Regions from separate parts of the Acidovorax sp. SRB_24 genome, predicted to be linked through region 2. Evidence: predicted binding sites of a transcription regulator. Region 2 holds the regulator's gene; the other holds the start of a gene.
The links. Region 2 encodes LexA, which represses DNA repair genes until DNA is damaged. Its sites were predicted from a motif close to ACTGTATNNNNATACAGT; they were not measured.
Positions count from the first base shown of each region.

Region 1 (4,186 bases), on a different contig from region 2:
GCGTCCGGCAAACGGCCAGGGGCCGTTCTCGATGTCGGCGCAGACCGCCTCGCCCACGGCCGCCGCGGCCTCGGCGGCTTGCGGTGCACGGTCCACGCCCGTGACCGGGTGGCCGCGCAGGGCAAACCAGCGCAGGTGGCGGCCCAGGCCGCAGGCGACGTCGAGCACCGGGGCGCCGGGCGGCACCAGATGCGACCAGCGCCGCACCCAGTCGGAAGGGGTTTCAGAGCCGTGCATGCAGGTCCTTACTATTGTTTATGTAGCTGCCAGCGCTTTATGGATAAGCGCTGGAGGCTGTTTTCATGGGAAATGCGTCAGAAGCAGGCCCACATCTGGTCTGCGAGCATCACCATGAAGCCGGGCTCGGAATACAGCGCAAACACCGCGAGCGACGCCGCCAGCGCGAGCACGCCCAGCCCCCAGCCGCGCCAGGCGGGGCGGCGGGCGTGCGGGGCGGTGGGCAGGCGGTCGGTGGACATGTCAGGCGGGCAGCGGGGCGGTGCGCTGGATGGCGTGCTCCTTGACCGGCAGGTTGATCAGCCCGGCCACGACGCCGAGCACGATCGCGAGGATCCAGACGGTATCGTAGCTGCCGGTGCGGTCGTACAGGTAGCCGCCCAGCCACACTCCCATGAAGCTGCCCAGCTGGTGGCTGAAGAACACGAAGCCGCCGAGCATCGACAGGTGCTGCACGCCAAAGATCTGCGCAATGGTGGCATTGGTCGGCGGCACCGTGGACAGCCACAAGGCGCCCATCACGGCGGAGAAGATGTAGACGCTGGCGGGCGTCAGCGGCGCCAGCAGGAAGATGCCGATGACCACGGCACGCGCGAAGTAGATGAACGCCAGGATGTTGCGCTTGGGCATGCGCTGGCCCAGCGTGCCGGCGATGTAGGTGCCGAACACGTTGAACAGGCCGATCAGCGCCAGCGCATAGCTGGCGACCTGGGGCGACAGGCCGTGGTCCTTGAGGTAGCTGGGCATGTGCACGCCGATGAACACCACCTGGAAGCCGCAGACAAAGTAGCCTGCCGTCAGCAGCAGGAAGCTGGGGTAGCGGAAGGCCTCGGCCAGCGCCTGGCCCACCGTCTGGGCGCGGCGCACGGGCGCCGTGCCCTTGAAGCCCGGCTCGCGCAGGCCGAACGCCAGCGGCACCACCAGCAGCACCATCAACGCCAGGGCCAGCAGGGCGTCCTGCCAGCCCAGGCGCGTGATCAGAAAGCCCTCGACGGGCACCATCAGGAACTGGCCGAACGAGCCTGCGGCCGCGGCCACGCCCATGGCCCACGAGCGGCGCTCGGGCGCAATCTGGCGCCCCAGCACGCCATAGATCACCGCATAGGTGGTGCCGGCCTGGGCCGCTCCGATCAGCACCCCGGCCGTGAGCGCAAACAAGGTGGTGCTGGGCGACAGCGCCATGCCCGCCAGGCCCAGCGCATAGAGCAGCGCGCCGCCGACGAGCACGCGAAAGGCGCCGAAGCGGTCGGCCACCATGCCGGCGAAGATGCCCATGACGCCCCACGACAGGTTCTGGATCGCCAGCGCCAGCGCAAACGATTGCCGCGTCCAGCCCATCTCCTGCGTGATCGGCTGCAGCCACAGGCCAAAGCCGTGGCGGATGCCCATGGACAGGGTGACGATGGCGGCGCCGCAGGCCAGCACCTGGAACATCGAAAGTTTGCGCGGTTCGGTTTGCATCGGGCGAATGTAGCCAATTGCGTCGGGGTTTGCTTGACGCCTGCATGACGCGTGCACGCCCCGGGGGCCGGGCCGGGACGGCCCACGGGCCTGTCTTTATATCCAGCTATTGCGGCAGCGCAGCACTACAATCCGCCACCATGGCAGCCAAACCCACCCCCATAACCCCCCCCGAATATTCCGAAAGCTCGATCCGCGTGCTCAAGGGCCTGGAGCCCGTCAAGCAGCGCCCGGGCATGTACACGCGCACCGACAACCCGCTGCACATCATCCAGGAAGTGCTCGACAACGCTGCCGACGAGGCGCTCGCCGGGCATGGCAAGAAGATCCGCGTCACGCTGCACACCGATGGCTCGGTCAGCGTGGACGACGACGGCCGCGGCATCCCGTTCGGCATGCACCCCGAAGAACAGGCCCCCGTGGTCGAGCTGGTGTTCACGCGCCTGCACGCCGGCGGCAAATTCGACAAGGGCAAGGGCGGCGCCTACAGCTTCTCGGGCGGCCTGCACGGCGTCGGCGTGTCGGTGACGAACGCGCTCTCGCAGCGCATGGAGGTGACCAGCCACCGCGAAGGCCAGGTCGCCACTCTGGTGTTTTCAGCGGGCGATGTGATCGAGCCGCTGGCCCTGCGTGCCCAGGGCCCGGGCGACCGCCGCCAGGGCACGAGCGTGCGCGCCTGGCCCGACGCCAAGTACTTCGAATCGGCCCACCTGCCCATGGCCGAGCTGACGCACCTGCTGCGCAGCAAGGCGGTGCTGATGCCCGGCGTGTCGGTCACGCTCACGGTCGAGAAAACGCGCGAGGTCCAGACCTGGCAGTACAAGGGCGGCCTGCGCGACTACCTGATGCAGACGCTGGTCACCGACCCCGTGATCCCGCTGTTCGAGGGCGAGGGCTTTGCCGACAGCGGCCACGACAGCTTCGCGGAAGGCGAGGGCGCCGCCTGGTGCGTGGCCTTCACCGAAGAGGGCGCGCCGGTGCGCGAGAGCTATGTCAACCTGATCCCCACCAGTGCCGGCGGCACGCACGAGAGCGGCCTGCGCGACGGCCTGTTCCAGGCCGTCAAGAGCTTCATCGAACTGCATAGCCTTTTACCGAAGGGCGTCAAGCTCATGCCGGAAGACGTGTTTGCGCGCGCCAACTACGTGCTCTCGGCCAAGGTGCTCGATCCGCAGTTCCAGGGCCAGATCAAGGAGCGGCTGAACTCGCGCGACGCCGTGCGCCTGGTGTCGAGCTTCGTGCGCCCCGCGCTCGAGCTCTGGCTGCACCAGCATGTGGAGTACGGCAAGCGGCTGGCCGAACTCGCGATCAAGGCCGCGCAGTCGCGCCAGAAGGCCGGCCAGAAGGTCGAGAAGCGCAAGGGATCGGGCGTGGCCGTGCTGCCGGGCAAGCTCACCGACTGCGAAAGCCGCGACCTCGCCTACAACGAGGTCTTCCTGGTCGAGGGCGACTCGGCCGGCGGCAGCGCCAAGATGGGCCGCGACAAGGAAACCCAGGCCGTGCTGCCGCTGCGCGGCAAGGTGCTCAACACCTGGGAGGTCGAGCGCGACCGGCTGTTCGCGAACAACGAGATCCACGACATCGCCGTGGCCATCGGCGTCGACCCGCACGGGCCCAACGACACCCCCGACCTTTCGGGCCTGCGCTACGGCAAGATCTGCATCCTCAGCGACGCCGACGTCGACGGCTCGCACATCCAGGTGCTGCTGCTGACGCTGTTCTTCCGCCATTTCCCCAAGCTCATCGAGACCGGCCATGTCTATGTGGCGCGGCCGCCGCTGTTCCGCGTCGATGTGCCGGCGCGCGGCAAGAAGCCTGCCGCCAAGATGTACGCGCTCGACGAGGGCGAGCTCACCGCCATCCTCGATAAGTGCGCCAAGGACGGCGTGGCGCGCGAGAAATGCGCCATCAGCCGCTTCAAGGGCCTGGGCGAGATGAACGCCGAGCAGCTCTGGGAGACCACGCTCAACCCCGACACGCGGCGCCTGCTGCCGGTGCAGCTGGGCGCGCTCGACTTCGCGGCCACCGAGGGCCTGATCACCAAGCTCATGGGCAAGGGCGAAGCCGGCGCGCGGCGCGAGCTGATGGAGCTGCACGGCGACAGCGTGGAAGTCGATATTTAAGTGTTTTTGGCCTCCAGCCCTTACTGGGTAAGCGCTGATAGCTATCAAAAATAGAGTGATCAATCTGGTGGCCCGGCCCCGCGCCGCGCGCCAACGACGGAATGCCCCGCATGAGTGACCAACCCACCCTCGAATTTTCTGCCCCCGAAACGCCCGACGAGCCGGGCCTGGGCACCTACGCCCAGCGCGCCTACCTCGAATACGCCCTGAGCGTGGTCAAGGGCCGCGCCCTGCCCGATGTGTGCGACGGCATGAAGCCCGTGCAGCGGCGCATCCTGTATGCGATGGAGCGCATGGGCCTGGGCCACTCGGGCAACACCGCGCCCAAGCCGGTCAAGAGCGCGCGCGTGGTCGGCGACGTGCTC
Region 1 covers NZ_MWOM01000030.1:3,754-7,939, reverse strand. The annotation lists gene B2J89_RS11940 (bifunctional 2-polyprenyl-6-hydroxyphenol methylase/3-demethylubiquinol 3-O-methyltransferase UbiG) at 1-237, opposite strand, end outside; gene B2J89_RS11935 (hypothetical protein) at 315-479, opposite strand; gene B2J89_RS11930 (MFS transporter) at 481-1,698, opposite strand; gene B2J89_RS11925 (DNA topoisomerase IV subunit B) at 1,839-3,821, shown strand; gene parC (DNA topoisomerase IV subunit A) at 3,932-4,186, shown strand, end outside.
Region 1: a site for LexA is predicted at 1,788-1,805, ahead of B2J89_RS11925 (DNA topoisomerase IV subunit B). Genes of this name have one in related genera too.

Region 2 (4,186 bases):
GGACGCGGGCGCCCTGGTCAGCGACGACATCATCATCGGCCTGGTCAAGGAACGCATTGCCGAACCGGACTGCGCCCAAGGCTTCCTCTTTGACGGCTTCCCGCGCACCATCCCGCAGGCCGACGCCATGAAGGCGGCCGGCGTGAAGCTCGACTATGTGCTGGAAATCGACGTGCCCTTCGATGCCATCATCGAGCGCATGAGCGGCCGCCGCTCGCACCCCGCCAGCGGCCGCACCTACCACGTCAAGTTCAATCCGCCCAAGGTGGCCGGCAAGGACGACGTGACCGGTGAAGACCTGATCCAGCGCGAGGACGACAAGGAAGAAACCGTGAAGAAGCGCCTGGACGTGTACAGCGCGCAGACCCGCCCGCTGGTCGACTACTACTCAAGCTGGGCCCAGCAAGACCCGGCACAGGCCCCCAAGTACCGGGCCATCAGCGGCACCGGCAGCGTGGAAGAAATCACCGCCCGCGCCATGGCCGCCCTGGCCGACTGAACGCCCGCAGGCTTCCGCTCACCGGCAACGCCCCGCCCTGCGGGGCGTTTTTGCGTGCGCTCCCCCGCGACCAGTCGCTGCGCAGCGGCTCAGTGCGGCGCTGCACCCTCCATCAATTCCAGCATCAGCTCGACGCGCGCCTTGACCGGACTCAGGCCGGGCAACGCAATAAAAGTGCTTGGCGAACCCGGCACGATCTGCCCCAGAGGGCAGCGCGAGGCCACGCGCACCGCCACGCCTGCGCCCTCAGCGCGCTCGAGCGCCGCCTGCAATGCAGCGTGCACAGTGCCATTGCCGGTGGCCGCCACCACCAGTCCCTGCACTCCGCTGTGCACCAGCGCATCGACCGTGGCGCCGCTCGCGCCGGCGTGGCTCATGGCGATCTCCACGCGCGGCCACTGCGCCCCCTGCGCTATCTTTTCGAGAGCTGCATGTGCTTTACCCATCTGAGCTTGCGGCCAATTTTGTGCCAAACGCACCGTTCCCTCCTCGACCCACCCCAGCGGTCCGGCTTCGCCCGAACTGAAGGCGTTGAGCCGGTAGGGGTGGACTTTCTGCACGCCGCGCGCGCCATGCACCTCGCCGGCGCAGGCGACGAGCACGCCCCGCGCGTCCGGCGCGAGGGCGACGGCCACGGCGTCGAGCAGGTTTTGCGGCCCATCGGGCGCCACGGCGGTCGCGGGGCGCATGGCGCAGGTCATCACGACGGGTTTGTCCGTGCGCAGCACGCGGTGCAGAAACCATGCGGTTTCTTCCAGCGTGTCGGTGCCGTGCGTGATGACGATGGCGTCCACTGCGGGATCGTCCAGGTGGTGCTGGCAGCGCTGGGCGAGCGCGCCCCACACGGCACAGTCCATGTCCTTGCTGTCGATCTGCGCCACCTGCTCGGTCACCCAATCCCCACAGGCCTGCGACAGGCCGGGGACCGATTGCCACAGCGCCTGCACACCCACCTGGGCCGCGGTATAGCCCACGTTGTCCCCGGCCTCGGCCGCGGTTCCCGCGATCGTGCCGCCTGTGCCCAAAACCACCAATTTCGCAGTACCCACTTGCGCCCCCCAAAGAACTGGTTAAAAATACAGTTACTGGATTAAAAAACAGCCATTCCGAATATGGCACTCCCTTGGAGCCTCCATGCACACCCTCCCCAAGCTCACCGCCCGGCAGCAGCAGATCCTGGACCTGATCCAGAGCGCCATTGCGCGCACCGGGGCCCCTCCCACACGCGCTGAAATCGCGGCCGAGCTGGGCTTCAAGTCGGCCAACGCGGCCGAAGAACACCTGCAAGCGCTGGCACGCAAGGGCGTCATTGAGCTGGTCAGCGGCACCTCGCGCGGCATCCGCTTGCACAGCGAGACCGTGCGTTCCATCAACGCCGCACGCGGCAGCCCGTTCCAGTTGCCCCTGGCCGGCCTGAGCCAGCTGGTGCTGCCCCTGGTGGGAAGGGTCGCTGCCGGATCGCCCATTCTCGCGCAGCAGCACATCGACCAGACCTACTGCGTCGAGAACAGCCTCTTTCAGCACCGCCCCGACTACCTGCTCAAGGTGCGCGGCATGTCCATGCGCGACGCCGGCATCATGGACGGCGATCTGCTGGCCGTCCAGACCGCGCGCGAAGCGCGCAATGGCCAGATCATCGTCGCGCGCCTGGGGGACGACGTCACCGTCAAACGCCTGCGCCGCACGGCGCACGCCATCGAACTGCTGCCCGAGAACCCCGACTACCCGGTGATCGTCGTCGAGCCCGGGGAGGCTTTTGAAATCGAAGGCATCGCGGTCGGTCTGATCCGCAACACCATGCTCATGTAGGGCCACCTGGCGCACGGCTGCAGGTGGTGGGCGTTGGGTGGTTTCTTGGAAACCGCTGGCCCTGCAGCAGTGCCAGGTTCCGCAATCCCGCCCGTGTCCACCCTCTGTTGAATGGAGTTCCACATGGGAATTGCCCTGCTGGCCGCGTCGGCCTTTGTCCACCCTTTGCACGCCCTGGGTCTCTGGTGGCGGCGCCAAAGGACGCATGCCGCGGCCCCCGCATGCCGTGCCGCAGGCCCTTCCGTGGCGCGGCACGCTGCACACCCTGGCGCGGCGCTGCGGCATGCCGCCGGCACAACGGTGTCCGACGCGGCAACCGCGGCCGAGAAGCGGGCCCAACCCTGCGCGACGGCCGCCTCGGAATCGGCCCGCGCGGCCCTGCCCGCCTCTGTGGTCCGCGCCACGGGCCCGCACCGCGCGGTGCGCGTGTTGCGGCGTTCGGGCACGGGTGGCACCGACCGGCTGGTGATTTCCGGACGCATGGCGGATGTATGCGCCGAACTCGACAGACTGGCCGCGCGCGAAATGCTGCATTGATCAGCACAGGCACGAGCCCCATTGCGGTTTGTTGCCAGCGCAGTGGTGCAGGTCCGAGGCACAATACCTCGCTATGAATATCGTGATTCTGGACGACTACCAGGATGCAGTGCGCAAGCTCCACTGCGCCTCGCGCCTGGACCCTTACAACGCCAAGGTCTACACCAACACCGTCAAAGGCCTGGGACAGCTGTCGGTGCGATTGAAGGACGCCGACATCATTGTCCTGGTCCGTGAACGCACCCAGATCACGCGCCAACTGGTCGAAAAACTGCCGCGCCTCAAACTGATCTCCCAGACCGGCAAGATCGGCCCCCATGTGGACGTGTCTGCCTGTACCGAGCGCGGCATCGCCGTCGCCGAGGGGGTGGGATCGCCGGTCGCCCCGGCCGAATTGACCTGGGCGCTGATCATGGCCGCCATGCGCCGCCTGCCGCAATACATCGCCAACCTCAAGCACGGCGCATGGCAGCAATCGGGGCTCAGGGCAGGTTCGATGCCGCCCAATTTCGGCATTGGCAGCGTGCTGCGCGGCAAGACACTGGGCATCTGGGGTTATGGCCGGACCGGCCAGATCGTGGCCGGATATGGCCGCGCCTTCGGCATGAATGTGCGCATCTGGGGCCGTGAGGCCTCGCGCGCCCAGGCGCTCACCGATGGCTTTCAGGTGGCCAGCACACGCGAGGAGTTTTTCTCGCAATGCGACGTGGTGTCGCTGCATTTGCGGCTCAACGACGAGACCCGTGGCAGCATCTCGCTGGAAGACCTGTCCTGCATGAAGCCCACGGCCTTGCTGGTCAACACCTCGCGCGCCGAACTGCTCGAGCCCGAAGCACTGATCGCTGCGCTGAACCGGGGCCGCCCGGGGATGGCGGCGGTCGATGTGTTCGAGAGCGAGCCCATCCTGCAGGGCCATGCCCTGCTGCGCCTGGAAAACTGCATCTGCACGCCGCACATCGGCTATGTGGAGCAAGACAGCTACGAGCTGTACTTTGGCTCGGCTTTCGACAATGTGGTGAACTACATCAAGGGGACACCGACCAACATCGTGAACCCCGGCGCCTTGCAGGTGCGCCGCTGAACGTTGCCTGCCACACAAAAAAGGCTTCCCGCAGGAAGCCTTTTTACTGTGCAGCGTTTGGCCGGCGCCCGGCCTAAACGCTCTCGTGTCAGTTCAGAGACACCTTTTTTCCGTCCTTGTAGGTGTACAAGGTGATGGCCGGATTTTTCATTTCGCCATTGGGCTCAAAGGCGATATTGGCGGTCACGCCCTTGTAGTTGGACTTTTGCAGCTCAGGGATATAGACCTTGGGATCCCACGAGTTGGCCCGCTTCATCGCA
Region 2 covers NZ_MWOM01000014.1:58,896-63,081, reverse strand. The annotation lists gene adk (adenylate kinase) at 1-499, shown strand, start outside; gene B2J89_RS07230 (asparaginase) at 589-1,524, opposite strand; gene lexA (transcriptional repressor LexA) at 1,634-2,308, shown strand; gene B2J89_RS07220 (hypothetical protein) at 2,432-2,845, shown strand; gene B2J89_RS07215 (D-2-hydroxyacid dehydrogenase family protein) at 2,919-3,926, shown strand; gene B2J89_RS07210 (branched-chain amino acid ABC transporter substrate-binding protein) at 4,015-4,186, opposite strand, start outside.